Regions from separate parts of the Dickeya chrysanthemi NCPPB 402 genome, predicted to be linked through region 3. Evidence: riboswitches for the same ligand, from Rfam matches in the RefSeq annotation. Region 3 holds a riboswitch; each other region holds the start of a gene.
The links. A riboswitch is a leader RNA that binds a small molecule or an ion and turns the genes downstream of it on or off. The one in region 3 is predicted to bind thiamine pyrophosphate.
Positions count from the first base shown of each region.

Region 1: another riboswitch for thiamine pyrophosphate. It lies ahead of thiB (thiamine ABC transporter substrate binding subunit); the one in region 3 lies ahead of thiC (phosphomethylpyrimidine synthase ThiC).
Region 2: another riboswitch for thiamine pyrophosphate. It lies ahead of DCH402_RS05550 (hydroxyethylthiazole kinase); the one in region 3 lies ahead of thiC (phosphomethylpyrimidine synthase ThiC).

Region 1 is NZ_CM001974.1:621,774-631,787, forward strand. It holds gene DCH402_RS02875 (N-acetylmuramidase domain-containing protein) at 1-536, opposite strand, end outside; gene DCH402_RS02880 (DedA family protein) at 727-1,494, shown strand; gene ilvN (acetolactate synthase small subunit) at 1,538-1,831, opposite strand; gene ilvB (acetolactate synthase large subunit) at 1,835-3,499, opposite strand; gene DCH402_RS21000 (ilvB operon leader peptide IvbL) at 3,613-3,714, opposite strand; gene thiQ (thiamine ABC transporter ATP-binding protein ThiQ) at 3,869-4,561, opposite strand; gene thiP (thiamine/thiamine pyrophosphate ABC transporter permease ThiP) at 4,545-6,155, opposite strand; gene thiB (thiamine ABC transporter substrate binding subunit) at 6,131-7,114, opposite strand; TPP riboswitch at 7,157-7,309, opposite strand; gene sgrR (HTH-type transcriptional regulator SgrR) at 7,366-9,033, opposite strand; gene sgrT (glucose uptake inhibitor SgrT) at 9,148-9,312, shown strand; gene tnaA (tryptophanase) at 9,444-10,014, opposite strand, start outside.
Region 2 is NZ_CM001974.1:1,208,934-1,218,947, forward strand. It holds gene DCH402_RS05540 (DUF3750 domain-containing protein) at 458-1,237, shown strand; gene DCH402_RS05545 (VOC family protein) at 1,485-1,904, shown strand; TPP riboswitch at 1,975-2,071, shown strand; partial or broken gene DCH402_RS05550 (hydroxyethylthiazole kinase) at 2,107-2,406, shown strand; gene thiD (bifunctional hydroxymethylpyrimidine kinase/phosphomethylpyrimidine kinase) at 2,409-3,212, shown strand; gene psiE (phosphate-starvation-inducible protein PsiE) at 3,412-3,819, shown strand; gene trhP (prephenate-dependent tRNA uridine(34) hydroxylase TrhP) at 4,005-5,381, opposite strand; gene DCH402_RS05570 (glutathione S-transferase family protein) at 5,550-6,512, opposite strand; gene baeR (envelope stress response regulator BaeR) at 6,640-7,371, opposite strand; gene baeS (envelope stress sensor histidine kinase BaeS) at 7,385-8,743, opposite strand; partial or broken gene mdtD (multidrug transporter subunit MdtD) at 8,752-10,014, opposite strand, start outside.
Region 3 is NZ_CM001974.1:4,302,653-4,312,666, reverse strand. It holds gene DCH402_RS19095 (HesA/MoeB/ThiF family protein) at 1-745, opposite strand, end outside; gene thiE (thiamine phosphate synthase) at 747-1,382, opposite strand; gene thiC (phosphomethylpyrimidine synthase ThiC) at 1,382-3,343, opposite strand; TPP riboswitch at 3,483-3,598, opposite strand; gene DCH402_RS19080 (Rsd/AlgQ family anti-sigma factor) at 3,656-4,105, opposite strand; gene nudC (NAD(+) diphosphatase) at 4,226-4,999, shown strand; gene hemE (uroporphyrinogen decarboxylase) at 5,055-6,128, shown strand; gene nfi (deoxyribonuclease V) at 6,128-6,802, shown strand; gene DCH402_RS19060 (YjaG family protein) at 6,894-7,484, shown strand; gene hupA (nucleoid-associated protein HU-alpha) at 7,795-8,067, shown strand; gene DCH402_RS19050 (DUF1481 domain-containing protein) at 8,072-8,782, shown strand; gene purD (phosphoribosylamine--glycine ligase) at 8,871-10,014, opposite strand, start outside.

The DNA.
Region 1 (10,014 bases), 990 kb from region 3:
TCGTATTGACGGTTATTTGAACCATAACGATCGTATTGATCACCCGATATATCCGGATGCGACCGATCATACCTACCTTGAGTTAGCCGTCGGAAGTAGTGCCGTTCATAAAGTATTTTGGGTTTGCCTGGACTGAGAAATGCGCTATTTAGCGCGGTTTCGGTCATAACAACCGCTTTAATTGCCGCCACTTCGCAGTTTAGCTCTCTGGCTGCATTCAGGTAGAGCTCTTCGGAAACGCTGTCGCCGGAATTGGCAGAGAACGATGGCTGAGAGGTTGCCGGGCGTCGGGTGTGAAGATGGTTTAATTTGCTCAGTGTAGGTCCGTGCGGGGAGACAATACCGTCAGGCGTACCCATTCCTACTATCTGGCGCTGAAAGTGGATAATGGCTGCCTGTGTTCTGATGCCGACAATACCGTCAACGCTCAGTGTTCCGTTTGAGCGGCTGTTCAGTAACTGTTGAACGGTTTTTACGTCCTCAACCCTGTTGACTTGCCCTTTGCCAACAGGAAAAGCAATCCTCGCTTCTTCCATGAGTCAATCCATTTATTTTCTTAAAGTGATGCTTTTATAACAACAAAAGGGTGCTGCTTCAAGGACATGGCTGTCCAGTCATGGTGAGCTTCGCCTCAGCCGCGTTTTTACTACGATCTGCCATATTCCTGCCGTTTCCTGCTATCATCCCGTTATCTTTGTTCATAAAAAAGCAGAAATGTAGAGGTTTATGGAAGCCTGGCTGGAGCATCTGATCACACAATCGTTAGCGTATTCGTTGACGGCGGTATTGCTGGTGGCGTTTCTGGAGTCACTGGCGCTGGTGGGGCTGCTGTTGCCCGGCACGCTGATGATGGCGTCGCTGGGGGCGTTGATCGGTAGCGGTAATATGGGGCTATACCCGGCCTGGGGCATGGGCATCATCGGTTGCCTGCTGGGGGACTGGATCTCCTACTTCATTGGCTGGCGTTTTAAGGACCGGTTGCATAACTGGTCGTTCCTGCAAAAGCATCGGGCGTATCTGTATCGCACGGAAAAAATGCTGCACCAGCATAATATGGCGACGATTCTGATCGGGCGGTTTTTTGGCCCGACCCGCCCGCTGGTTCCGATGGTGGCGGGGATGCTGGAGTTGTCGCCCCGGCGCTTTGCGCTGCCGAATATCATCGGCTGCCTCACCTGGCCGCCGGTATACCTGATGCCCGGCATTCTGGCGGGGGTGGCGATTGATATTCCCAAACAGGCCGATAGCGGCAGCTTTAAATGGCTGCTGTTGGTCACGGCTATCCTGCTGTGGTGTGCGGGTTGGTTGCTGTGGCGTTGGTGGCGCGTCCCTCGTGGGGAAGATGCCGCATCAACCAGCTGGTTGACGGCTTCGCGTCTGCGCTGGCTGGCGCCACTGTTATCGGTTATCGCCGCCGTTAGTCTGTGGCAGTTGTGGCAGCATCCGTTGATGCCGGTGTATCGGCGTCTGTTGTGGCAGATTTTGAATGGATAAATGAGCCGACGCGATACCGGTTTGCCCGGTATCGCACCTGAGGTTAGCGGTAAAACTCCGCGACCTGATCAAAGATTTTCATCTCTTCGCCGTGGCGAGTTACCTGCAATACGTCTTCCAGCTTTTCTACCTGACTGATCATCTGCGGCAGGCGTTGATCGTCTTTCACCAATAGCCAGATGCGGCTTTGCTCGTTGCCTGGCAGCGGCATACACATGATGCCTTCTACGTTGAACGCGCGACGGGCGAACAGCCCGCACACGTGCGACATCACGCCCGGGTGGTTGCGTACCGAGAGTTCCAGCGTGACCTGTCCAGTTGTCGATGAAGTCTGCATAATTTACTCTCCAATCATCTCAATGTTGGCGGCACCCGGCGGTACCATCGGAAACACTTTTTCGTTGATATCGATAGCGGCGTGAATCAATGCAGGGCCGGGTCGTTGCAGTGCGTCGCGCAGTGCGGCTTGCGGGTTTTCAGCCGCGTTCAGATCGCAAGTGGCGAAGCCGAAGCCGGCGGCAATCGCCAGAAAGTTGGTCTGGTAGCGGTAATCTGAGGCCACAAAGTTCTGTTTGTAGAACAGTTCCTGTTGCTGGTGCACCAGCCCCAGCGACTGGTTGTTCATCAGCACGATTTTGACGTTCAGGTTCTCTTCCGCAGCAGTAGCCATTTCCTGAATGTTCATCATCAGGCTGCCGTCGCCGGAAAAACAGACTACGGTGCGCTGCGGTTCCGCCAACGCCGCGCCGATAGCGGCCGGTACGCCAAAGCCCATGGTGCCGAAACCGCCGGAGGTGAGCCATTGGCGTGAACGCCGCAGCGGATAGGCCTGCGCCACCCACATCTGGTGCTGGCCCACATCGGTGGTAATGATGGCCTGATCGTCCAGTTGGTCGGCCACCGCACGGATCAACCCATAATGGCTGAGCGGATCGTCGACGTTCGGCATGTTGAACGGGAAATCACGTTGCAGGGTGCGAACCTGTTCGAGCCACTCGGTGCGCGGTTGACGCTCGACCAGCGGCAGTAATTGATCCAGCGCCTGCGCCACATCGGCGTGAAGCGCCACGTGCGGCTGGCGGATCTTGCCGAGTTCGGCCGGATCGATATCGATATGGACAACGCGGGCATCCGGGCAGAATTCTTCCGCTTTGCCGATGGCGCGATCGTCAAAGCGCGCGCCCAGCACGATCAACAAATCCGACTGTTGCAGGATCAGGTTGGTATAGCGGGCGGCGTGCATACCGAGCATGCCGAGCGACAGCGGGTGATCCACCGGCATGGCGCCCAGCGCCATCAGCGTCATGGTGGTCGGCAGCCCGGCACGCTCTGCCAGTTCGATAGCCTGCTGATGCGCCCCGGCGCTGATGATCCCGCCGCCCAGATACAGAATGGGACGTTTGGCCTGATTGATCATCGCAGCGGCGGCGTGCAGGGCGTTGGCGTCGATGGCGGGAGCCGGGGACAACGCGACTGGTGCGGGCAGCTCCGCCAGCTCAATGGTAGCCGTTTGCACGTCTTTGGGAATATCCACCCAGACCGGGCCGGGACGGCCGGATTGCGCCAGACGGAAGGCATCGTTAATCACCTGCGGCAGCTCGCTGATGTCGCGTACCAGATAGTTGTGCTTGGTGACCGGGATTGAGATGCCGTAGGTGTCGACTTCCTGAAAGGCATCGGTGCCGATCATACTTGACGGCACCTGACCGGTGATGCACACCAGCGGAATGGAATCGAGCTTGGCGTCAGCGATGGCGGTGAGCAGGTTAGTGGCGCCGGGCCCGCTGGAGGCCAGACAAACCGCCGCTTTACCGCTGGCGCGCGCCATCCCCTGAGCGATGAATCCGGCTCCCTGTTCATGGCGGGCGAGTACGTGGCGAAGAGTACGGCTTTTTCCCAACGCATCGTACAGCGGCAATGCTGCGCCGCCCGGAATACCGGTCACTGTGGTGATGCCTTGCTGCTCCAGCAGACGGATGATCAGCTCAGCTCCTGTATAACGCATAGTCATATCCTTTATCAGAGCCGGTGTCAGGAGGAGCGGGGTGGGTGGATAAAACAAACCCCGCTCGGCTTGCGCCGGCGGGGTTTGGGAATCTAGGTTTGATTCGGAACCCGTTACGGCGCGCTGCCGACCACGACCACCACGCGCACGACGACGACCGCGTCAAGCAGCGCGGTGTTGTTGAGTAGTGCGAAAGTAGAGGTGGTGTGTTTCACGGGGAACCTTATGTTCGTTTTGGTTAATCTGCGCTCTCATATAACCATGAGTGCGGAAAATCAGACAAGGCTCTGTCGCGCTGAAAACGCAAAATCGTGCGTAAGATCACATTTATTTAGTAAGGATTTCATTCCGTTATTTCAGCGCGAGCCGTCACCGCAAACCCAGGATGCGTGCCGCATTCGGGTGGCGCGCCAGTTCCCCGGTCGGGCCGTCGTGATAGACGTGGCCGTCCACCACCAGCACGCTGCGCGGCGCGATGCGCATGGCATCCTCCAACTGATGCGATACCATCAGCAGCGTCAACTGCCGCTCGCGGCAAATCTCATCCACCAGCGACAGCATTTCCTGACGCAGCGCCGGGTCGAGCGCGGAGAACGGTTCGTCCAGCAGCAGGATCGGTTGCCGACGAATCAAACAACGCGCCAGCGCCGCCCGTTGCCGTTGACCGCCGGAAACCTGTGACGGCAGGCGTTCCAGCAGGTCCGTCAGCCCCATGCGGCAGGCGATATCGCGCAATGTATCCCGTTGCTCCTCGGTCAGTTTCAGGCCGGGGTGCAGGCCCAGCGCGATATTCTGCGCCAGCGTCAGATGAGGGAACAGGTTGTTTTCCTGAAACAGGATCGATACCGGGCGTTTCGCCGGCGGCGTGGCGTAATGATCTTGTCCGTTGAGCCGTAGCTGGCCGCCGTCGGCCGGCAGGAAACCGGCGATCAGGCTCAGCAAGGTACTTTTCCCCGCGCCGCTCGGGCCCAGAATGGCAAGGCGTTCGCCGGGTTGCGCCTGTAAATCGAAGCGCATCGGCAGGTGTTGGTAGAGGTAGGTCAACTTATCGAGCGCGATCATTCATGCCTGCCAGTTTCTCAATCAGGGTAAACAGCATAAAGCACAGCAGCAGCAGCAACAGCGCCGTTACCGCGCCATCGGCGCTGCGATAAGCGCCAATTTGTTGGTAAAGGTAAAACGGCAGAGTGCGAAACTGCTCGTTGCCAAACAAGGCGATGATGCCGAAATCACCCACCGATAGCACACAGGCAAAGGCCAACGCTTGTGCGATAGGTGCGCGCAGCGCTTTCAGTTCTACTACCCTGAGGCGATGCCAGCCGCGGATATCCAGCGACTGACACAACAAGCCGTAACGCGCCGCCGTATCAACCATCGGGTTTTCCAGTACTTTCATCGCATAAGGGATGGCCAACAGCGCGTTGGTCAACACCACCAGCCCGTAAGGGGAAGACGGTAACCCGATGGTGCGATTGAACAGCAGGAAGAAACCGGACGCCAGCACAATCCCCGGCATCGCCAGAATCAGCATTCCGCTCAGATCCAGCCATTGCGCGGGTAGCCGCTGCCGGCGCAGTTTCAGCTCCCGGCTGCTCCACAGCAGCATCAGCGTCAGCACCACGCTGAGCGCTCCGGCGGCCAGCGCAATGCGCAGCGAGGTCCAGAGCGTTTGCCATAGTGCGGGCTGGCGCAACACGTCAGGCAGCGAACGGTTCAGGCCATCCGCCACGACGGCCAGCAGCGGCGGCAGCAGCAGCAACAGCGCTGCCGCAATCAACAGCGTATCGGCAACCCGGCTGAACAGGCTGTCCTGCGGGTCGCGCCAGCGCTGACGGTTGCTGACGCCTACTGCCAGCAGCCGACCGAGCCGTTGGCTAAGTAACACCAGCCCCAGACAACAGACCATCTGCAACAGCGCCAGCAGAGCGGCGCGCGCCGGGTCATAGTCAAAGCTGAGCGCCTGATAGATAGCCAGTTCGATGGTGGTGGCTTGCGGACCGCCGCCCAGCGCCAGCACGGTGGCGAAGCTGGCGAAGCACAGCATGAAAATCAGCGCGCCGGCGGGCAACAACTGGCGGCGCAACCACGGCCATTCCACCAGCCGGAAAAAGTGCCAGCCGCGCAGGCCGAGCTGGGCCGCCAACTGACGCTGCTCGGTGGCAATCCCTTCCAGCGCCTGCAAAAACAGCCGGGTTGCCAACGGCAGGTTAAAAAAGACGTGAGCCAGCAGGATGCCCTGCAAACCGTAAGGCGAAAAACGGTATTCGATACCGAACTGCATCAGCAGACGCGCCAGCCAGCCTTCCCGACCGTAGACGCTGAGAATGCCGAATACCGCCACCAGCACCGGCAGCACCAGCGTCATTGCGCACAGGCGCAGCAGCAGGCGATGGCCGGGAAAACGGCGGCGGTACAATGCCCGCGCCAGAAACAGCGCGGGTAAGGTGGAAAGCAACGCCGACAGCAGCGCCTGCCAGAAGCTGAAGCGAACGACATGCCACAGGTAGCCGTCATCCCACAGCGACTGCCAGGGCGTGGCGGGCGCGTCCAGCCACAGCGCGCCGAACGCCAGCACGGCGGTGCTAATCAATAGCACCGCCGCCAGCAGCCCCGGCCATAGCCAACCTGGAATTAGCGGCTGACGGCGCGTTGCCATGCCTGAACCCAATTCGCCCGCTGTTCCGCCACCTGCTGCGGGGTAAATTCCAGCGCGGTAGCCGGCAGAGACAGGGTGTTATAGCCCGTCGGCAGCTCGGTTTTGACAACCGGGTACATCCAGTTGGTGGTCGGGATGATCTGCTGGAAGGTCGGGCTTACCATAAATTGCAGAAAGCGTGCCGCCAGTTGCGGATTTTTACTGCCGGCCAGTTGTGCGGCGACTTCCACCTGCAGGTAGTGGCCTTCGCTGAAATTAGCCGCGGCATAGTTGTCTTTCTTCTCGGCGATGAGGTGGTAAGCCGGTGAGGTGGTGTAGCTCAGTACCAGATCGGCTTCGCCTTTCAGAAACAAGCCGTAGGCTTCGCTCCAGCCTTTGGTGACGGTGACGGTTTTGGCCGCCAGTTTCTGCCAGGCCTGCGGCGCTTTTTCGCCGTAGACTTTCTGCATCCACAGCAACAACCCCAGACCCGGCGTGCTGGTGCGCGGATCTTCATAGATAACGGTCCACCGCTGGCCGCTTTCCACCAGCTCATGCAGGCTTTTCGGCGGGTTTTTCAGCTTGTCTTTGTTATAGACGAAGGCGAAATAGCCGTAATCGAAGGGCAGGAAAGTCTCGTTGCGCCAGCCGCCGGGCACGGTTAGCGTGCTGGTATTGACGGCATGTGGGGCGAACAGGCCGGTCTGCGCCGCCGCCTGCACCAGATTATTATCCAGCCCCAGCACCACGTCCGCCGGGGTGTTTTTGCCTTCCATACGCAGGCGGTTGAGCAGAGCGACGCCATCTTCCAGCGCCACGAATTTCAGTTCACAGTCGCACTCTTTTTCAAAGGCGGTTTGGACAGCCGGGCCGGGGCCCCATTCCGAGGCGAACGAATCGTAGGTGTAGACCGTCAGAGTCGGTTTGGCGAATACAGGGGCGGACAGCAGTAACAGGCAGGACAATAATTTCTTTAACACTTTGCGCTCCCATTGTTGAAGGCGGCAAAGGTCTTTGAGCAAGCAGGATGCAGTCTCAAATCCCTTCGCCGGTATTAACCGGATCAGGTTCGACGGGTATTTTCTCAGCGACGCAAACGTGCATGGTTGTTCGTGCATGACTCTTCGTGCATGACGACTGGTACATGAATGTTGGCCGCACCCCGTTGAGAACAGCGCTATTGTAAAGTGTTTGTCACATCAGGAAAAGCATCACGACCAGCGGCAAGCGGTCATGATGCTGGGTCCGGCGGCGCGAACCAGGCCGATTTGAAATCGAACCAGCCCAGCGTGTTCATGCGTAGCCCCCGCATGTTGGCTTGTCCCTGTAACCGCAACCAGTGATGGAACAGCGGATGGAGTTGCTGGCGGCTGACCAGCGACTGGCACCACTCCGCCAGCGACAGGGCGCCTTGACGCCACTGATGGGCGGTGTGTTCCAGCTCGTCCTCTCCCAGGCAGTGTCGCAGTAACGGCAGTTCGTACAGCATCGCGAACAGCGAAAATTCCAGCGGCAGGTAGAAGTTGGCGCTGCCGAGCCAGAGATCGCTGGCTTCGTCGCCCTGGCACCAGGCGTCGAACTCCAGACTGCGCAGCGTCAGCGTGACGCCGTGCGATGCCAGCAGGCGGCCCATAATGCCGCTTATCACTTCGTATTCGGGGTGGTCACGGTAGCAGGTGAGGGTGAGGTGCGTCAGGCCGACTGGTTTTTCCCGCACCGCCCGTGGCGGGCTGTGATGCCAGCGTGGCAACAAACCGTAAGCGGGGGACCAGTCGCTCTGGTAAGGCGTGTCGGCCAAAGCGAGCATCGCCACCGGACTCAGTACCTGACACAACCAGTGGCGGACTTCCGAGTCCGCCGTCTGCGGCGAGCGGCGGTCGAACAACAGGAAATAGCAGCCTTCTTCCAGCCGGTTCTCCAGTTCATTGTCCGTGGTGTCGTCGCCTTGTAGCGTGACGGTACAGGCGGGGATGGTCGGCGCATCGGGTAGTACCCAGATACTGACTTCGTCAATCAGCGCCCGGTAGCCGAAATAGTCGTCAAACGCAGCGATTTTCAATTGGTTGGGCGAATTGCGCACCACCTGATACGGCCCGGTGCCGACAGGCTGGCGCATAAAGTCCGGCAGCGTTTGCCACTCTTGCGGCAGGATCATCGCCGGTACGCTGCCGAGCAGCCACGGCAGCCAGTTGTCCGGCATGTTGAGCCGGATATCCAGCACGAACGGCGTGGGGGAGGAGATAGCGGTCAGGTGTGAGAACAGCGGCTGCGCAGTCAGCCGGGACAACGAGGCGATCACGTCCTCCATCGTCAGTTCCCGGCCATGGTGAAAACGAATGGCCGGTCGCAAATAGAAACGCCAGTGCAGCGGCGACAGCGCCTGCCAGTGGTGGGCGATATCCGGCAACAGTTCCCCATTTTCCTCATTTAGGCTGGTCAGCCCGCTGAATATCTGGCGGGCGATGTGGGTTTCCGAGCGGCGTAACGCACTGCCGGGCAACAGGTTATGCATTGGGCGGTAATAGAGGATGCGCAGCAGGTGGCGCCCTTGCCGTACGCTGCGACCGAGGTGTGACAGCAGCATCTGGCGCACGGTTTCTTTGTCGCCCACCAGTTGCACCAGTTGTTCGATGCGGTCCTGCTCCAGCAGGTCTTCAGCCCGCTGCTGTTGCAGGGCTAACCCGGTGTAGAGAAAGCCGAGGCGCGAGCGTTTACCGCGCCCGGCTTCCGCCTGCCAGGTGAGCCAGCCCTGTTGTTGCATCGCGCTCAGCAGGGAGCGGACATGGCGGCGGGAGCAGTTGAGCAGCAGCGCCAGCTCTTGCAGCGTGGTGTCGGTATCCTGACCCTGCAGGCATTGCCATAGCCGGATGAACTGCTGTTGCAGACGTGGCGAGGACATAAAAGGGGAACTCCACGACTCAAGGTCATCAATATATTTTTCCCTATATTACGCGGATACTTTCAGTCAGTGAATGGTTCAGTGCGTGAACCGCCGTGAAGGGGAGGCAGCAATATGAATATGTGCCGGTTATTGCGCTTTTATCGTTACTGGCTTTGCCAGGGCTGTCGCCGGGGATGGGGCGCACTCGCCGCCGCACAACGAATGGCGTTGTTGTTGCAGGTTACCCAATGGCAGATCCGGGAAATGGATGAGGAAGAGTATCGCCGCTGGTTATAAGGCCGGCGGCCATCGAATGAGAGTGAGAACGTCGGCGGGAAACCGCCACAGTGTTCTGAGTAATGGTGCTGTTCACCAGCCAGCGGAGTGCTCCGCTGGCTTTTTTTATAGCCGTTTTTTATGGTGGCGCGTTATTCCACCGGTTTCAGGCGAGCCACAAAGTGGCGTAATACCGGCGGCTCGTAGGTAAAGGTCAGTCCTTTAATATCGCTGGCTCTCTCCTTCAGTGCGATCAACGAGTCGGCGATGTAATCCATGTGATCGTTGGTATACACCCGGCGCGGAATGGTCAGGCGCAGCAGTTCCAGCGGCGACGGTTTTTGTTCGCCGGTATCCGGGTCGCGCCCCAGCAGCAATGAACCGATTTCCACACTACGGATGCCCGCTTCCAGATAAAGCGCGTTATTCAGCGCCTGTGCCGGGAACTGTTCCGCCGGGATATGCGGCAGCAGTTTTTTCGCATCGACAAATACCGCATGTCCGCCCACCGGGTACTGAATCGGGATGCCGCCGGCGCGCAGGCGCTCGCCAAGGTAGGTCACCTGGCCGATGCGGTAGGTCAGGTAGTCTTCGTTCATGCCTTCCTCAAGACCGATGGCCAGCGCCTCCATGTCGCGCCCGGCCAGCCCGCCGTAAGTGACGAAACCTTCCATCGGCACACAGCGGATGCGCACTTCGTTGAACAGCTCTTCGTCGCTACGA
Region 2 (10,014 bases), 1.6 Mb from region 3:
TTCTTCAGTTATCCTCTGTCAGTATCCTTCTGCCCTTTTTCCCTCTTCAGAGAGGGTAGGCGGTGGTGGTGCAAATAGCAAATATGTAGAATTTTATCTTATCTATGGATATTAGCAGGGCTGCGCCTTCCATCGTTATGGATAGCCCTGTAATGCGTGCTGGTAGTCAGAAAATGCTACATGAACAGGCAGACAAACCGCCTTCGGGAAGAGTAAGTGCTTTCGGGCTATGGCACATCCAATGCGCTTATTCATAGTAGCGAAAATGAAAAATGATTATTTTCTTTGAACTGAACCTGGCTGGCACCGGTGATAAACGTTGCTTTAGCACTATGCATGAACTATGCATGAACCCCCGATGGCCAGGTTTATCCACGGTTGTTGCCGTCCGGCAGCGAGGCACGATAGGCTTAATCTTCTTTAAATTCCCCCGCATATTCAGGAGAAAACCGAAGCGATGAATTACCTCAAGGTAGTGGGTGTCGTTTTTATCGGTGTGTTGATTTTGTCATTTGGGCGCAGCCTGGCGCAGGCCACATGGCGTGAGGATAAGGCGAGCGTTTCAGGCCAGAGTATTTGGACGGCGCGACGCGACTCTGCCGGTATCGCGCCGGATCCGGCGGCTCTGAGCAATATTGCGATTGTGCAGGTTTATACCGCGCCTACCTACGGCTGGCGCGGGCTGGTGGCGGTTCACCCCTGGATTATCATCAAAAAAGCGGGGGAAACCCGTTTTCAGCGTTACGAGGTGATCGGTTGGGGCGGCGATGAGGTTATTCGCCGTAACTATAGCGTGCCCGACGGATTCTGGTTCGGCTCAACGCCGCGGTTATTGGTTGAACATCGCGGGGCGAGTGCCGCCGCCATGATCCCGAAAATAGAAGCGGCGATCAGCCGCTACCCCTGGCCGCACACCTATCACGCCTGGCCCGGCCCGAATAGCAATACCTTTATGGCGCATATCGGCCGGGAAGTGCCGGAATTGAAACTGGACCTGCCGGCGAATGCCATCGGTAAGGATTTTCGCTCGTTAACCCACCCGGTGGGATTGCCGCCGTCGGGAAGAGGTGTACAGGTTTCACTGCTCGGTGTGCTGGGCCTGACGCTGGGAGTGGAAGAGGGCGTTGAAGTCAACATTCTGGGGGCGAACCTGGGGCTGGATTTCAACCCGCCTGCGCTGCGTTTGCCGTTTATCGGCCGCCTGGGCTATGACAATACGACAACGCATGAAGGATAAACGCTGACGCAGCCACGTCTGGGTGGGTTGCCGTCCACTGGCAAAACGCAGCGGGGGGCTGTGATGGTGATTTCACAGTGGTAGTGATTTGATAAAAAATCACTTTTAATGAATAAATAGGCATTATCTTATAGATCTGGATCATCTTTTCCCGCCGCCAACGCGATTATGTTGGTCATTCCACTGCGCGAACGTGATGCGAACCGGAGTGGAAAACCACAGAATTCAATCGCCAGAAGGAGGGAACATGCTGGATCATTTGAGTATTCCGGTGTCTGATCTGAGTCGCAGTCGGCGGTTTTATGAGCAGGCGTTAAAGCCATTAGGGTTCGAACAGGTTAAGGACATGAAATTCGCCGTGAGCTTCGGCGTATTGATGGGATACGGCCTGTCTTCCGATCCGGGCGGCGAATTCTGGATTTTTCAGGGTGAGGTGCCATCGCACCCACCGGCGCATTTTGCTTTCAGCGCCGAATCGAGAGCGGAAGTGGATGCGTTTTTTGCTGCGGCGGTAGCGGCGGGCGGGGTGGATAACGGCCAGCCCGGCGTGCGTACTCAATATCACCCTGATTACTATGCCGCCTTTGTCCGTGATCCGGATGGCTACAATATCGAAGCGGTGTTTCACCGGGCGCCGTCGCTGGCCGGTAATCGTTTATGCGCTTAAATGCAACCTGATGGAGCGGAGAGCGTTTTTCTAACATTGACCTTTTGGGTGAATACTCCCAATAATGGTGTTCGTTGACTCGGGGTGCCCTTCTGCGTGAAGGCTGAGAAAAACCCGTATTACCTGATCTGGATAATGCCAGCGTAGGGAAGTCACGGTATCCCACCGGTACCGCCTTCTTTTCACGCCGGTTGGGAGGTTTATGAACACTCGACCTGTACTTTTCCCTGCCGCGTCCGTCGCGGATTCCCTTGACGCTTTCCGTTTGCGCGCACCGCTGGTGCACTGCCTGACCAATGAGGGGGTGCAGAGGTTTACCGCCAATGTGCTGTTGGCGCTGGGCGCCTCGCCTGCCATGGTGGTCGATGCCGGTGAAGCGGCGCAGTTCAGCGCGCTGGCTGACGGGCTACTGATTAATCTGGGTATGCTTGAAACCGACCGTGCGCAGGCGATGCGCGCGGCGGCGGCAAGCGCCATTGAGGCCGGTACGTCGTGGGTGCTGATATGAAACGCATCAACGCGCTAACCATTGCCGGCACCGACCCGAGCGGTGGTGCCGGTATTCAGGCTGACCTGAAAACCTTCTCGGCACTGGGAGCATACGGCACCAGTGTGATTACCGCGCTGGTGGCACAAAATACCCGCGGCGTGCAGTCGGTCTACCGCATTGAACCGGCGTTTGTCGGTGCCCAACTGGATTCTGTACTGAGCGATGTTCGCATTGACAGCGCGAAAATCGGCATGCTGGCACAGACGGATATTGTGGAAATGGTAGCAGACCGGCTGTTGCGTTACCCGGTGCCTTATGTGGTGCTGGATACGGTGATGCTGGCGAAAAGCGGTGATCCGCTACTGGCGCCGGAGGCAGTGGACGCGGTGCGCCGGTTGCTGTTGCCGCGGGTGTCGTTGATCACCCCCAACCTGCCGGAGGCCGCGGCGCTGTTGCAGTGTGCATTGGCGGCCGACGAGTCGGAAATGCGGCGGCAGGGGGAACGGTTGTTGGCGATGGGGTGCCGGGCGGTGCTGATGAAAGGCGGCCACCTGAGTGACCAGGAAAGTCCTGACTGGTTGTTCATGCCGGATGCGGAGGCGGTGCGGTTAAGCGCGCCGCGCATCAACACCCGGCATACGCATGGCACCGGTTGCACGCTGTCGGCAGCGCTGGCGGCGTTACGCCCGCGTTATGACAACTGGCCGGATACCCTGTCCGCCGCGCGGGCCTATCTGCAAGGGGCGCTGGAACAGGCGGATTCGCTGGAAGTCGGCCACGGTATCGGCCCGGTACACCATTTTCACCGCTGGTGGTGACGATGGCAGCCTGATCAAAGCGATAAGAAAATCAGATAAATAGTAAAAAATATTGCATAGACAGCCCGTTCATGACCCGGTAATTTTGTGATCTGCGTCAGATTATTGCCTGTGTGGCAGGGTTAACGCTTACCGGATTTTAGGAGATTTTTTTCTGAGTCGTATTTTTTCTCTGAATCATATTGTTGGGGAGATGCTCATGGCGGGTTCAGCGCGTGCGGTCATGATTGCCAAGGGGTTACAGACTATACTCAATTTCGGCCTGTTGATGCTGGCGGTGATTCTGGTGATTTTTCTGGGCAAGGAAACCTGGCATTTGGCGACGGTGCTGCTGGTCAGCAATGAAAAAGAATCGTCGTATATGCTGATCGAAAGCCTGGTGATTTACTTTCTCTATTTTGAATTTCTGGCGCTGATCGTGAAGTATTTTCTGTCCGGTTATCACTTCCCGCTGCGCTATTTTATCTACATCGGTATTACCGCCATCGTGCGGCTGATTATTGTCGATCATAAAAACCCGGCGGATACCTTCACCTATGCCGGGGCGATCCTGATTCTGGTGATCACGCTCTATCTGGTGAATAGCCCACGCCTGAAGCGGGAATAACCCGAAAAGAAAAAGCCAGCTCAAGGGAGATTGAGCTGGCCAAGGAGGTGGTTCCTAGTAGCATTACTACGCTTATTTTTCGTTTTCTATTTTCTCAGCGCTGCAATAATAACCAGTTAGCGATGCCATTGATGTGATCTGATTCTAAAAAAAGTCACAATTGGCACGATGTTGTCACCTTTTTGTTATTTTGCATGTGGATTACGGGTGTTGGTCCCCGGAAGATTACGCAGCAATAACGCGTATTCCAGTGCAACGTCATCCGGCACCGGCAGATACACGGTATGGCCGTCGCCCGGCGCGACATCGACAGCCTGACCTTTTTTGTTGAGCAGGGTATCGATAGTGAACCGGATGTTGCCGCCCGGCGTCATCATTTCCACGCTGTCGCCGCGGGAAAACTTGTTCTTGACCGCCACTTCCGCCAGTCCGTCGCGGCGCTCGCCGGTAAATTCCCCGACAAACTGTTGCTGGTCCGATACCGAGTAACCGTAGTCGTAATTCTGGTAATCCTCGTGGACGTGGCGACGCAGGAAACCCTCGGTATAGCCGCGGTGCGCCAGGCCTTCCAACGTTTGCAGCAGCGTCGGGTCGAACGGTTTGCCGGCGGCGGCATCGTCGATGGCGCGGCGATACACCTGCGCGGTGCGGGCACAGTAGTAGAACGACTTGGTGCGGCCTTCGATTTTCAGCGAGGCAACCTGCATGTTAGTCAGACGTTCCACGTGCTGAATGGCGCGCAGGTCGCGTGAGTTCATGATGTAGGTGCCGTGCTCGTCCTCAAACGCGCTCATGTATTCGCCCGGGCGCTGCTTCTCTTCCAGCATGAAGACCTTGTCGGTAGGCGCGCCGATGCCCAGCGTCGGTTCCGGCCGGGTGTCGTCGAGTTGTGTGACCGCAATCGGTTCATGGATGTGCACGATGTTACCCACCGTGTCTTCTTTGCCTTCCTGCACGTTGTATTCCCAGCGGCAGGCATTGGTGCAGGTGCCCTGATTCGGGTCACGCTTATTGATATAGCCCGACAGCAGGCAGCGGCCGGAATAGGCCATGCACAGTGCGCCGTGGACGAACACTTCCAGCTCCATGTCCGGCACCTGGGTGCGGATTTCCTCAATTTCTTCCAGCGACAGCTCGCGCGACAGAATCACCCGGCTCAGCCCCATCTGTTGCCAGAATTTCACCGTCGCCCAGTTTACTGCATTAGCCTGTACCGACAGGTGGATGGGCATCTGCGGGAAGTTTTCCCGCACCAGCATGATCAACCCCGGGTCGGACATGATCAGCGCGTCCGGGTTCATCTCGACCACCGGTTGCAGGTCGCGCAGGAAGGTTTTCAGTTTGGCGTTATGCGGCGCAATGTTCACCACCACGTAAAATTTCTTGCCCAGCGCATGGGCTTCATTGATGGCTTGCGCCAGCGTCTGGTGGTTGAATTCGTTATTACGCACACGCAGGCTGTAGCGAGGCTGGCCGGCATAAATTGCGTCAGCGCCATAAGCAAAGGCGTAACGCATATTTTTTAGCGTACCGGCCGGAGAGAGTAATTCCGGTTTGAACATGGTGTTTTCTCGAGTCTGATCACAGGTCAGGCTGTTCCCGGTTGGGAACAGTAAAGGCGGCAGATTCTAACGCCAACGGCAGGAAAAATCAGTAGTCGGCTTACAGAAAGTGCGACTATTGGAAACCGGGTCTGTGGCGGCCGGGTCTGCGCCGGCCGTCAAGGGCGATTATGCCGTGCGGATACCGGCTGATGAGCCTACCTGATAGCGCAAGTGCGGGCGCTCAAAATCCGTGTACGGCCCCTTCGGCACGATACCCGTGGGGTTGAGCCAGCGGATGCTGTAATACCCGGCTTTAATATCATCCAACCTGACTGTGTCTTTGACCCCCGGCCACTGGTACAGCTCGCGCAGGTAGCCGGAAAGGTGCGGGTAATCTTCCAGCCGACGGATGTTGCATTTGAACGCGCCGTGATAAGCCGCATCAAAGCGCACCAACGTCACGAACAGCCGCCAGTCGGCTTCGGTCAGCGTGTCGCCTGCCAGATAGCGATGATGCGCCAGAAGGGCTTCCACCGAATCCAGCGCGGCAAACAGGTTCGTTACCGCCTGGTCATAATGCGCTTGTGTTTTGGCGAAACCGGTTTTGTATACGCCGTTGTTGATGTTGTCGTAAATCAGACTGTTCCAGCGGTCGATCTCCGGTTGCAGCTCCGGCGGGTAAAAGTCCAGCCGGTTGCCGGTCAGGTCATTGAACGCGTGGTTGAGCAGGCGAATGATCTCCGCCGATTCATTATTGACGATACGGCCTTCTTTGCGGTCCCACAGCACCGGTACTGAAACCTTGCCGGTGTAGTGCGCGTCGCTGGCGGTGTAGAGCTGGTGCAGGTAGCGTACCGGCGCGATGGTGTCGCCGGCATCCTGCGGAGTCCTGAATTCCCAACCCTGTTCGCCGATGCGGGGTTCCGCGACCGACAGGGCTATCACATTTTGCAGTTCTTTCAGGTTGCGGTAGATAGTGGTGCGGGACGCCCATGGGCAAAGGTATGAGACGAATAACTGATAGCGTCCCGCTTCCGGTATCAGCGCTGTTGCACGAAACAGCGTTTCCTGACGGTGAAAGGCGCCGCCTTTGATTTCCTCGGCCGCTACATCGCCCTCGACCCATTTGCCATTGACTAATCCCGACATGTTTACCCTCATCATCATCATTATGTTGTGTGATTATGCTAGCAGCCGGTAGCGGAGAGAAAATTGCAAATTTTTAACCGAGTCGGACAGTTTCTTTGACGACTTGCCGCAGTACGCGGCTAGTCGTCTAGATTTCCTGGCTGGCGGCGGCTTCCCAACGGTAACCGATACCATAGACTGTACGGATGAACGAGGTTTCCCGGTCGAACATTTCCAGCTTGCGGCGCAGGTTTTTGATGTGGCTGTCGATGGTGCGGTCGGTCACCACCCGGTAGTCGTCATACAGATGATCGAGCAGTTGCTCGCGTGAAAAGACACGCCCCGGTTCGGCGGAGAGGGTTTTCAGCAGCCTGAATTCAGCGGGCGTCAGTTCCAGGTGGCGGCCGAGATAACTGGCCTGATAGCGATTCTGATCGATCAGCAATGCGGGTAAGGCGTCATTCGGCAGCGGTTCGTGTTGCCAGCGGCAGCGGCGCAGCAGGGTTTTCACTCGCGCGACCACTTCACGCGGGCTGTAGGGTTTGCAAATGTAGTCGTCGGCACCGATTTCCAGCCCCAGCAGCCGGTCGATTTCGTCGGAGCGGGCGGTCACCATGATGATCGGCACGTTGGAAAAGCCGCGAATGGCGCGACAGAGCGTCAGGCCGTCGCGGCCCGGCAGCATCAGGTCCAGCAGGATTAGCTGGCAGGGGTGTTCGCGAACCCAGGGCTCGACCTCTTCACCTTGCGTCAGCCAGTGGGTGCGATAACCCGATGCCTGCAGATAATCCACCAGCAATTGGGCCAGTTTGGGCTCATCTTCAACGATCAGCACCGGCGGGTTTTCATCACCGGCCGCTGCAGGAGACGATGCAGTCATGTCGATTCCTGTATCAGGATAAGTGCAACGGAAGTTCGACGGTGATTTGTACACCGCCAAGCGTGGAATGCTCAGCATACAAGCGTCCATCATGTGCCTCAACGATATTGGCGCAAATGGATAATCCCAGTCCGGAGCCGCCGCTGGCTCGGTTGCGCGAACTCTCCGCACGGTAGAAGCGCTCGAAAATCAGCGCCAGCTGTTCATCGCTGATGCCGGGAGCGCTGTCGCGCCAGTGAATCACCAATCGTTGCGGGCGTAACTCGGTTTCTATTTCCAGTCGTCCGCCATCATCGGTATAGCGTAGGCTATTTTCCATCAGGTTGTTGAATAACTGGTTCAGGCGGTCCGGATCGCCAAATACGATGGCTTCGGGATGAAAGCGGGTGGTCAGCCGGATGCCTTTGTGATGAAAACGCTCTTTGAATGCCGCTACCGACAATTGCAGTAGTGCGGTGGCATTAACGGCCGCTTTGCGGTAAGCCAGCGCACTCAGATCAGACAACGACAGTTGGTGCAGGTCGTCCACCAGTTTAGTTAACAACGTGACTTCCGCCTGCAGTGAAGAAAATGCTGCGGTATCGGGCCGCCGTACGCCATCCTGCAATGCTTCCAGTTCGCCGCGCAACACGGCCAACGGTGTACGCAACTCATGGGAAATATCAGCCATGAACGCGCGGCGCGACTGTTCATTTTTCTCCAGCGCCGAGGCTAACTGGTTGAAATCCTGTGCCAGCCGATCCAACTCGTCTCGCCTGCCGGCGCTGACGCGGGTACTGAAATCGCCGCCCGCCAGTTGGTGGATGCCGTTGACCAGCCGTTTGACCGGCGCCAGCAAGCCACGCGACATCAGCCAGGTGACTACGGCCGCCAGCAGGGTGGTAAAGGCGACAATCAGCCAACTGGTACGTTGCTGCTGGCGATCGAAACTGATGTCGGCGCTACGCGTCAGCCCTTCGACCGGTGCCGCCACCAGCCAACCCACGACCCGGTTCTGCATCATCAGCGGCTGCCAGGTGCTGCCGGCAGGCATCGAGATCGGCGGGCCTATCAGGCGGCGGCGGTTCTCGTCCGTGACCCAAAACCGGGTACGCCAACCCTGCATGGCTTCATCGTTGTTCTGCTCCATCGTCCGCAGCATCGGGAAGATACCGCGCTCGTTGTTGTGCAGAAAATCCCAGTTGCCGTACTGTTGGTACTGATCCTCCAGCCAGCTGCGGATCTGCACCACCCGTTGTTCGTTGCCGCGGCGAATGTAATCGATAAAGCCTTTTTCGAAACTGAGCCGGACGCCGAAATGCATGATGACCAACACCAACATGCAGGTGGAAAATATCGCCAGAAACAGTCTGGCGGTAATGCCGAATCTCATCATTCACCTCATGAGGAATGTGTCAGCGTCGCCTGCTGAACAGTATCGGGCGGCACCCGGTTGAAAATCAGCGCCGGGAGCGCCATCACCGCCACCATGCAGAGATAGGTGTAAAGGAACACACTGTGGGTTTCCGGCGCGCCGCTCACCAGATGCTGATTGGCGAAAATGCCCAGCAGTAAGCCGGCGATGGTCACACCCATACTGGTAGAGAGCTGCATCGACATCGACATCAGGCTGTTGCCGCCACTGGCCAGGGAGTCGGGCAGATCTTTGAGCGTCAGGGTATTCATGGTGGAAAAACGGATACCGTTGACCATCCCCACCAACAGTAACACTAACGGCGTCATCCAGTGCCAGTTCATCAGCGCGACCAGCGCAAACAGCAAGGTAGCCAGCGCCAGCGTCAGCGTAGAGGCGATCAGCACGATACGGTAGCCGAACCGGTTGACGGTCAGCACTACCAGCCGCTTCATCCCCATGTTGCCCAGCACCAGCGGGATCATCATCATACCGGCATGAAACGGGGTGTACCCCAGCCCGATTTGCAGAAATACCGGCGTCATAAACGGCAACATGCCGCTGCCGATGCGCGCCAGCCAGCCGCCTAACAACCCGATGGTAAAGCTGCGGGTGTGGAACAGGCGCAGGTTAAACAGCGATGCCTCGTTGTTCCTGGCATGCCACCAGTAACCCAGCAGCGCCAACATGCCGGTCAGCACCAGCGCGATCAGCGTCGGCGCGGAAAACCCAAGGCTTTTCTGCCCGTCCAGCGCCAGCGTCAGCGTGCCCATCGCGATCACCAGACAGATAAACCCACGCAGGTCGAAACGGCGTGGCGGCATGGTGAAGTTGGGCATTAACCGCCAGGTGGCGAGCGCGCCTATCAACCCGACCGGAAGATTGATCAGGAAGATCCAGTGCCAACTGGCGTATTGCACCAGAAAACCGCCGAGCGTCGGCCCCATCAGCGGGCCTACCTGCCCCGGCAGCGTAACGAAGGTCATTGCCGCCATGTACTGAGCACGCGGCACCAGCTTCATCACCGTCAGCCGACCTATCGGCACCATCATCGCGCCGCCGACGCCCTGAATTACCCGGGAAAACAGCAGTTCATTGAGGGTGGTGGAGCGGGCGCACAGCAGTGAACCAAGGCTGAACAGCATAATGGCGGAAAAGAAAATGTTGCGCACACCCAGCCTATCCGCCAGCCAGCCGCTGGCCGGCAACAACATGGCGACGGTCAGCACATAAGCGACGATCACTGCATG
Region 3 (10,014 bases):
CCTGCCCTCCGCATACCGGGCAGGTGGCCGAGCGCGTCAGTTGCAGCGTGGTCCATTGCTGCTGGCGTGCATCGAACAGCCGTAACTTGCCGTCCAGTGGTGAGGGTAATCCACACAGTAATTTGATCGCTTCCAGCGCCTGTAAGGTGCCCATCACACCGACCACCGGGCCGAGTACGCCGGCGGTGCGACAGTTGCGTTGGGGTTCCGTGGCGTCCGGGTAGAGGCAGGCGTAGCAGCCGTGCGGGTAAGGCGGCGTCAGCACCAGCAACTGCCCGCTGAACCCTACCGCGCTGGCGCTGATCAGCGGTTTTTGCGCCGCGACGCAGGCGGCGTTGACCGCGTGGCGGGTAGTCATGTTGTCGCAACAGTCCAGCACCAGATCGGCCTGCGCCACCGCGGTTGCCAGCGATTCGCCTTCAAGCCGGGTGGTCAGTGCGACGGTTTTCACCCGTGGATTGATGGCTTCCAGCGCGTGGCGGGCCAACACCGCTTTGGGGTGCGACAGGTCTGCGTTGCGGTAGAGAATCTGCCGTTGCAGGTTGGAGATGTGCAGGGTGTCGTGGTCCGCCAGCAGCAGCGTACCGACCCCAGCCGCCGCCAGATAGAGCGCTGCCGGCGAGCCCAGCCCGCCCAACCCGACCAGTAATACGCGGGAGTTCGTCAGTTTCTGTTGCCCTTCCTGACCGATATCTTCCAGCAGTAACTGGCGGCTGTAGCGCATAAATGCCTGATCATCGAGCATGTTACGCCTCCCGTCCTTCAATTAAGCGCAGCAACGTCGCGGTAGCGGCGCGCCAGTCAGTGGCCTGTGTGATGGCGCTGACCACGGCGATGCTGCCGACCCCGGTTTCCAGTACCGCCGGTACCCGGTCAATGCTGATGCCGCCGATAGCGACGGTGGGAAAGCGTCCGTCCAGCGTGCGGATATGGCGGGCCAGCTCGACCAACCCCTGCGGTGCTGATGGCATCGCTTTCGTTTGGGTGGGAAAGATATGGCCAAGCGCGATGTAAGACGGTGCGAGGGCAACGGCACGCGCCAGTTCGGCGTCGTCATGGGTAGAAACGCCCAGACGTAACCCGGCGGCGCGAATCGCGTCCAGATCGGCCGTATCGAGGTCTTCCTGCCCGAGATGTACGCCATAAGCCTGGTGTTTCACGGCCAGTTGCCAGTAGTCGTTGATGAACAGCCGCGCCTGATACTGGCGGCCAAGGGCAATCGCCCGGATAATGTCAGGCTCGGCCTGCTCTGCCGGCTGGTCTTTGATGCGTAGCTGGAGGGTACGAACCCCCGCATCCAGCAGGCGTTCAATCCACGCTACGCTATCGACCACCGGATAGAGCCCCAGCCGGGCATCGGTGGTGGGAAAAGCGCGTTTCATCAGCGTTCCTCCTGCGGCAGGCTGGTGGCGGTGTGGTACAGCTCGCTGCCGCGGGCGCGGAATTCGGCGGACATCTGCGCCATACCGACGTCGATCGGTTGCGCTTCCTGACGGGCTGCGTAATCGCGCACTTCCTGCGTGATCTTCATTGAACAGAATTTCGGCCCGCACATCGAGCAGAAATGCGCCACTTTGCCGGATTCCTGCGGCAGGGTTTCGTCGTGGTAGGCACGGGCGGTTTCCGGGTCCAACGCCAGATTGAATTGATCTTCCCAGCGGAATTCAAAACGTGCCTTGGACATGGCGTTATCGCGGATCTGCGCGCTGGGGTGGCCCTTCGCCAAATCGGCGGCATGAGCGGCGATCTTGTAGGCGATCAGCCCCTGTTTGACGTCGTTCTTGTTCGGCAGTCCCAAATGCTCTTTCGGGGTGACGTAGCACAGCATGGCGCAGCCGAACCAGCCGATCATCGCCGCGCCGATGCCGGAGGTGAAGTGGTCGTAGCCGGGCGCGATGTCGGTGGTGAGCGGGCCAAGAGTGTAGAACGGCGCCTCGTGGCAGTGCTCCAGCTCTTCGGTCATGTTACGGCGGATCATCTGCATCGGCACATGACCGGGGCCTTCGATCATCACCTGTACGTCGTATTCCCAGGCGATTTTAGTCAGCTCGCCCAGCGTGTGCAGTTCGGCGAACTGCGCTTCGTCATTGGCATCCTGAATCGAGCCGGGGCGCAGGCCATCACCCAGTGACAGGGCGACGTCATAGGCGGCGCAGATTTCGCAGATTTCACGGAAATGTTGGTAGAGGAAGTTTTCCTGATGGTGCGACAGGCACCATTTCGCCATGATGGAGCCGCCGCGCGACACAATGCCGGTCAGGCGTTTGGCGGTCATCGGCACATAGCGCAACAACACACCGGCATGGATGGTGAAGTAATCGACCCCTTGTTCCGCCTGTTCCAGCAAGGTGTCGCGGAACAGTTCCCAGGTGAGGTTTTCCGCGATGCCGTTGACCTTTTCCAGCGCCTGATAGATAGGCACCGTGCCGATCGGCACCGGGCTGTTGCGCAAGATCCACTCGCGGGTTTCATGAATATAGCGCCCGGTGGATAAGTCCATCACGGTGTCTGCCCCCCAGCGCGTGGCCCATACCAGTTTCTCGACCTCTTCTTCGATGGAGGAAGTCACGGCGGAGTTGCCGATATTCGCGTTCACCTTCACCAGAAAATTACGACCGATGATCATCGGTTCCGATTCAGGGTGATTAATGTTGGCGGGGATAATCGCACGCCCGGCCGCGACCTCCTGACGCACGAATTCCGGCGTGATGTTGTCCGGCAGCAGCGCGCCGAAACTGTGGCCCGGATGCTGCCGGCGCAGTACCTCGCCGCGAATACGTTCGCGCCCCATGTTTTCACGGATGGCGATGAATTCCATTTCCGGCGTGATGATGCCCTGGCGGGCGTAGTGCAACTGGGTGACGCGGTGACCCGCTTTGGCGCGCTTAGGCTGTGGCAGATGTTCAAAACGCAGGTGGTCGAGGCCGATATCCGCCAGCCGTTGCTGGGTAAAGCCGGAACTGACGCGCGGTAAGGTTTCGGTATCGTCGCGTTCCGCAATCCAGCCGGCGCGCAGTTTACTGAGCCCGCGGTGTACGTCGGGGGTGACGGCAGGGTCGCCATACGGTCCGGCGGTATCATAGACCGGTATGGCCTCGTTGGCTTCATAGCGTGGGTTGTCGCGATTGCCGCCGACCAGCGTCGGGCTTAGCTGAATTTCTCGCATCGGCACGCGAATGTCCGGGTGTGAGCCGGTCAGGTAAATGCGCTGCGAGTTAGGAAAGGTCGAGCCGCGCAGCGTGTCGATAAATTGCTGTGCCGCGGCGCGTTGTTCGCGACGACCGGAGGATTTTTTTTCGCCGGAAGCATTCTGTTCCGTAGACTGGGTTGGTTCTGTAGACATAGCAAGTTCCTGTTCGTTTAGAAGGAAAAATTGCTTGTCTGGAGTTCGGAGGGAGTAATCGCCGGATGCGGGCTGGCAACGGCATCAGGCGTGTTGCCCTGACTGTTGCGCAGACACCCTGAATGGATGCCGGGGTGGCGATATCATTACTCTTGTTCCCTTCGCAGGTATTAACCTGATCAGGTTCCGCGGATCCCGAATGAACGGTCTCAGCCCACGCGCCATCAGGCGTGTTGGGCACTCCGACAAGATAGGGCCCCTTCACGGGGCGAACTAAAACACAAACACTCTATGCGCGATGACGGTGTGCCGTCAATGATCGAACATCAGCCGGATCAAGCTGTTTTCGAGGGTGAAGCGCATTGCCAAGGCTTCACCCACGCCGGATAATGCCTGACGGAATGCCAGACTGTCGGCCGGCTCGATGAAAAACGCCAGATGGCTATCGTAAATATCCATGATTTGCTGGGTATTACTGCGCAGCGCCATATCGAAGTGCGACGCCAGCGTCAGCTTTCTCTCGTTCAGCATGGCGCTTTCCTGCAACATACGTTCGTAGACATGGAAATGTCCGACGGACAAATAGTCGACCAGATGATGGCAAAACCCATCCAGCGTCTGGGCTGCCGGTGTTTGCCCTGTCTGAATGCTGAGCAGGTGGTAATAGGCCAGCAAGAGATGTTTGCGGGCCTGTAGCCATTGATCAATCAAGGCGTAGCGGCCGCCAACGTCCTCCGTCAGGCGTTGTAACTGTTTCAGCATGGTTGACTCCGGGTATCGATTAGGATGATGACGGTAAGCCGTATCATTATTGATAAAGACAATCATTTATAACCATAGTCGTAAAATGCCAATCTGGTAATAAGCGGGGCGATAAAAGAGATGGAATTGACGCTGAAGGGTGAAGAAAGCGGATGGTGGGTGGTATATCACCGCCAGCAGATCTGGTTGCCTCAGGGTGAGTTACCACGAGGAACGGCAGCGCAGTGGCAGTTGCAGCAGTTGTCTGCCCGTCAGGTCGGAGAATGGCAGGGGGAGCCGGTTTGGCTGGTGTTGCAGGATAAAGCCGGCGACATGGGATCGGTGCGTCAACTGTTGAGTCAGGATGCCGGACTATTCCAGTTGGCGGGCCGCGCCGTACAACTGGCGGAATTCTATCGTTCGCACCGGTTTTGCGGCTACTGCGGTCATGAAATGACGGCCAGCACCACCGAATTGGCCTGCTTGTGCCCCCACTGCAAGGAACGCTATTACCCGCAAATCGCTCCTTGTGTGATTGTGGCAATCCGCGATCACGATAAGATTTTGCTGGCGCAGCATCTGCGCCACAAGGGCAATATGTACACTACGCTGGCCGGGTTTGTGGAGGTGGGTGAAACGCTGGAGCAAGCGGTAGCGCGGGAAGTGATGGAGGAGAGCAGTATCCGCGTCAAAAACCTGCGTTATGTCAGTTCTCAGCCGTGGCCATTCCCGCACTCGTTAATGATGGCGTTCATGGCCGATTATGACGGGGGTGAGGTGAAGCCTGACCCGTCTGAGCTGCGGGATGCCGACTGGTTCCGTTACGATCGCTTGCCGGAATTGCCGCCGCCGGGTACGGTAGCCCGGCGTCTGATTGAAGACACGGTAGTACTGTGCCGCGAGGCCGATCGTTAATCGGCTGTCGCCAGCGACAATCATGCCTGCACGCAGGCGTTACAAGGAAAAAACCATGACTGACCTGAAAAATGATCGCTATTTGCGTGCGCTGTTGCGCCAGCCCGTGGATGTGACTCCGGTATGGATGATGCGTCAGGCAGGGCGTTATCTGCCGGAGTACCGTGCGACTCGCTCGCAAGCCGGCGATTTCATGTCGCTGTGCAAAAATGCCGAACTGGCCTGTGAGGTCACGCTACAGCCACTGCGTCGCTATAACCTTGATGCCGCTATCCTGTTTTCCGATATTCTCACCGTACCGGACGCCATGGGGCTGGGGCTCTATTTCGAGGCGGGTGAAGGGCCGCGTTTTACCTCGCCGGTGACCTGCCATGCCGACGTAGCCAAGCTGGCGGTGCCGGACCCGGAACTGGAGCTGGGTTACGTGATGAACGCGGTGCGGACGATTCGTCGCAATCTGGCCGGCGCGGTGCCGTTGATCGGTTTTTCCGGCAGTCCGTGGACATTAGCGACTTATATGGTGGAAGGCGGCGGCAGCAAAGCCTTCACCGTGATCAAAAAGATGATGTTTGCCGAGCCGCGTACGCTGCATTTGTTGCTGGACAAGCTGGCGGACAGCGTGACGCTCTACCTGAACGCCCAGATTCGAGCCGGGGCGCAGGCGGTAATGATTTTCGATACCTGGGGTGGGGCACTGAGCGGCGCGGATTATCGCGAATTCTCACTGCACTATATGCATAAGATTGTTGATGGCTTGCTGCGTGAAAACGACGGTCGCCGGGTGCCTGTGACGCTGTTTACCAAAGGCGGCGGTCAGTGGCTGGAAGCCATGGCGGATACCGGCTGCGATGCGTTGGGGCTGGATTGGACTACGGATATCGCCGACGCGCGCCGTCGCGTCGGAGACAGGGTCGCGTTGCAGGGCAACATGGACCCGTCGATGCTGTATGCTCCGCCTGCCCGTATCGAGCAGGAAGTCGCTACCATTCTGGCCGGGTTCGGCACGGGTAACGGCCATGTGTTTAACCTGGGGCACGGTATTCATCAGGATGTGCCGCCGGAACATGCCGGCGTTTTCGTTGAGGCGGTACACCGTCTATCTGTTCCTTATCATCAGGATATCGTCTGATGGATATGCAGGCATTACGCGCGGAGCAATACAGTAAAGCGGCTCAGGTGATTCGTCATGACGATATCCCTTTTGAGCAGCCCGTGCTGATTGCCGGTGCGGATGTCGGTTTCGAGCAGGAAGGCGCGGTAACCCGTGCTGCGGTGGCGGTGCTGGCCTATCCGTCGCTGCAACTGGTGGAATACCAGATTGCGCGTATTCCGACTGTCATGCCTTACATCCCCGGCTTTCTGTCGTTTCGGGAGTATCCGGCGTTGCTGGCGGCGTGGGAACAGTTGCAACACCAGCCGGATTTGCTGTTTGTCGACGGGCATGGCGTATCTCATCCCCGCCGTCTGGGGGTGGCCAGTCATTTTGGCTTGTTGGTCGATGTGCCGACGATCGGCGTTGCCAAGCGCCGGTTATGCGGGCAGTTTTCGCCGCTGGCGGAAGCAGTAGGCAGCCGCCAGCCGTTGCTGGACAAGGACGAGCCGATTGGCTGGGTATGGCGCAGCAAGGCTCGCTGCAACCCGCTGTTTGTCTCTAGCGGCCACCGTGTCGGTATGGACAGCGCGTTGCAGTGGGTGATGCGTTGCATGCGCGGGTATCGCCTGCCGGAACCGACCCGCTGGGCGGATGCGGTGGCGTCTAACCGTCCGGCGTTTCAACGCTGGCAACGCGAGGCCGGGCTGTAGGATAATGCCGGCTTGGAAACTTTAGGAATTCAGGTATATGGCGGTTTAGTGATTTTCGTTACACTGCCGCCCATTATTATTGAGATAAACGATGTTACGTAACCCCATTCATTTGCGTCTGGAAAAACTGGAAAGCTGGCAGCATGTTACCTTTATGGCCTGCCTTTGCGAACGTATGTACCCTAATTACCATGAGTTTTGCCGGCAGACCGATTTTGGAGATGCGCAACTCTATCGGCGTATACTGGACTTGGTATGGGAAACGCTGGTTGTTAAGGACGCAAAAGTCAATTTCGACAGCCAATTGGAAAAGCTGGAAGATGCGATTCCTGCCGCAGACGATTACGATATGTATGGCGTATACCCTGCTATTGACGCCTGCGTTGCCTTGAGTGAACTGCTGCACTCGCGTTTGAGCGGTGAAACGCTGGAACATGCGGTAACCGTTAGCGAAACCTCGATTCGTACCGTAGCGATGCTGGAAATGACGCAGGCAGGTCGTGAAATGACCGATGAAGAGTTGAAAGTTCTGCCCGCCGTTGAAGAAGAATGGGACATTCAGTGGGAGATTTTCCGCCTGCTGGCCGACTGCGAAGAACGCGATGTCGATCTGATAAAAGGTCTGCGCGCCGACCTGCGCGAGGCCGGAGTCAGCAACATTGGGATAAATTTGTATCAATAACGCGATAAAACGTGATTTAAGGCCTGAATTGGCCTGTCTTTAGGCTTCACATCCGCACCCTGTCTGGTCTACATTTGGGGGGCGTAATAAAAGTGGCTGTCGGTGCGTGTATGCAGGAGAGTGCTACTACACCCTAAATAATTCGAGTTGCAGGAAGGCGGCAACGCAGCGAACCCCCGCGAGCTTACTTGAGTAAGTCGATGGGGTGAGCGAGGAAGCCAACGCACCTGTGGCTCGAAGTATGACGGGAGATGGCATATCCGTCGCACTCGATGCTTAGCAAGCGATAAACACACTGTAAGGATAACTTATGAATAAGACTCAACTGATTGATGTAATTGCTGACAAAGCTGACCTTTCCAAGACCCAGGCTAAAGCTGCTCTGGAAGCTACTCTGGCGGCGATTACTGAGTCTCTGAAAGAAGGTGATGCAGTACAATTGGTTGGTTTCGGTACTTTCAAAGTCAATCATCGTAATGAGCGCACTGGCCGCAACCCGCAGACTGGTAAAGAAATCAAAATCGCTGCTGCTAATGTGCCCGCGTTTGTGTCCGGCAAGGCATTGAAAGACGCTGTTAAATAAGCGCATGCTGATACAAGGTTTAAGCAGAGGGGCGATTTCGCCCCTTTTGCTTTTCTTCAGGCGGCATCTCCGGTTTGTCGTTCCCTCGCTGGCGTGCTTACTGAGCGCCTGTAGCTTTCAGCCGCCGACGCCTGCCGTGTACGCCAGCGGTTATCTGGCCGACCGCGGTGTGGTGCGCTTGTGGCGTAAGGACGACGCGCAGCCGCATCTCACCACGCTGGTGACGGCATTCAGCCCATTGCAAGGGAAAGAGGTTCGCATAACGCGTTACCGTTTCCTGCAAGGGACGTTGCGAGAAGTCCAGCAGACCACTTCCGTGTCGTCACAGGATGAGGTCAGGCTGCGTTTTGATCAGGACGGAACCGTGAGCTATATGCAGCGCCAGTTGCCGGACCGGCGGGAATCGCTGTCGGAAGACGAGATAGCCTTGTATCAGTTCGATGCACGACGTTTACTGGCGCTGAGTGATTCTCTGCGTGCAGGTAAAGTGTCTCTGATGCAGGGGCGTTGGAACGCCGGGCAGGTGATTACGTGCAGTGGGCAAACGGTGCGCCCGGATCTGGATCGCTCTTCGCTGGCCTGGATCGCCCAGCAGAACGAACGCGCCGCCGGACAGCTCAGCGTGGCCTGGCTGGTGTCGCCGGAAGGCACACAATTGTTGCAGGCGGCAGAGGCGGATTTCTGTCGCTGGGAGCCAACCGCCGAAACGTGGTAATCAGAGAAGAGTATGAGCGGCAAACAAGAAACAAGGGGCCAGCCGGTCAGGCATGGCCCCTTGTTGATGCTGGCTCTGAACGCTATCGTCAGGCTTTCTGTTCGCGAGCAATGGCACGATAGCCAATATCGCTGCGGCAGAAGCTGCCTTCCCAATGGATGGGTTTAGCCAGCTCGTAGGCGCGTTGCTGCGCTTCGGCTACGCTGTGGCCCAGCGCCGTCACGCACAATACACGCCCACCGTTGGTGACCACATCACTGCCGTTCAGTTTGGTGCCGGCATGGAACACTTTGCCGTCGGCTGCATCCTGTGTCGGCAAGCCGGAAATGATATCGCCGGTGCGGTAATCGCCTGGGTAGCCGCCGGCGGCCAGTACTACACCTAATGACGGGCGAGCATCCCAGTCAGAAGTTTTCTCATCCAGTTTGCCGTCGCAAGCGGCTAAACAGAGTTCCACCAGGTCGGATTTCAGACGCAGCATGATTGGCTGGGTTTCCGGATCACCGAAGCGGCAGTTGAATTCGATCACCTTCGGCTGACCGTCCGGGGAAATCATCAGACCTGCGTACAGGAACCCGGTATAGACGTTGCCTTCGGCTGCCATGCCGCGTACGGTTGGCCAAATAATCTGGTCCATTACCCGCTGGTGGACATCATCCGTCACCACCGGCGCAGGCGAGTAAGCGCCCATGCCACCGGTGTTAGGACCGGAATCCTGGTCACCTACACGTTTGTGATCCTGGCTGGTGGCCATCGGCAGCACGTGCTCGCCATCCACCATGACAATGAAGCTGGCTTCTTCGCCATCCAGAAACTCTTCGACCACGATACGGTGACCGGCATCGCCAAACGCATTGCCTGCCAGCATATCGGTAGCAGCGTTTTCCGCTTCTTCCAGCGTCATGGCAACAATCACGCCTTTGCCGGCTGCCAGACCATCGGCTTTGATAACAATCGGCGCGCCTTTGCGACGGATGTAGTCCAGTGCCGGTTCAATCTCGGTGAAGTTCTGATATTCCGCTGTTGGAATACGCTGGCGAGCCAGAAAATCCTTGGTAAAAGCTTTGGAGCCTTCCAACTGCGCGGCGGCTTGCGTCGGGCCGAAAATCTTCAGACCTGCTGCGCGGAAAGCGTCTACCACACCAATGACCAACGGCGCTTCCGGACCCACGATGGTCAGGCCAATCGCGTTCTGGCGAGCGAAATCCAGCAGTGCCGGGATGTCTGTTGCG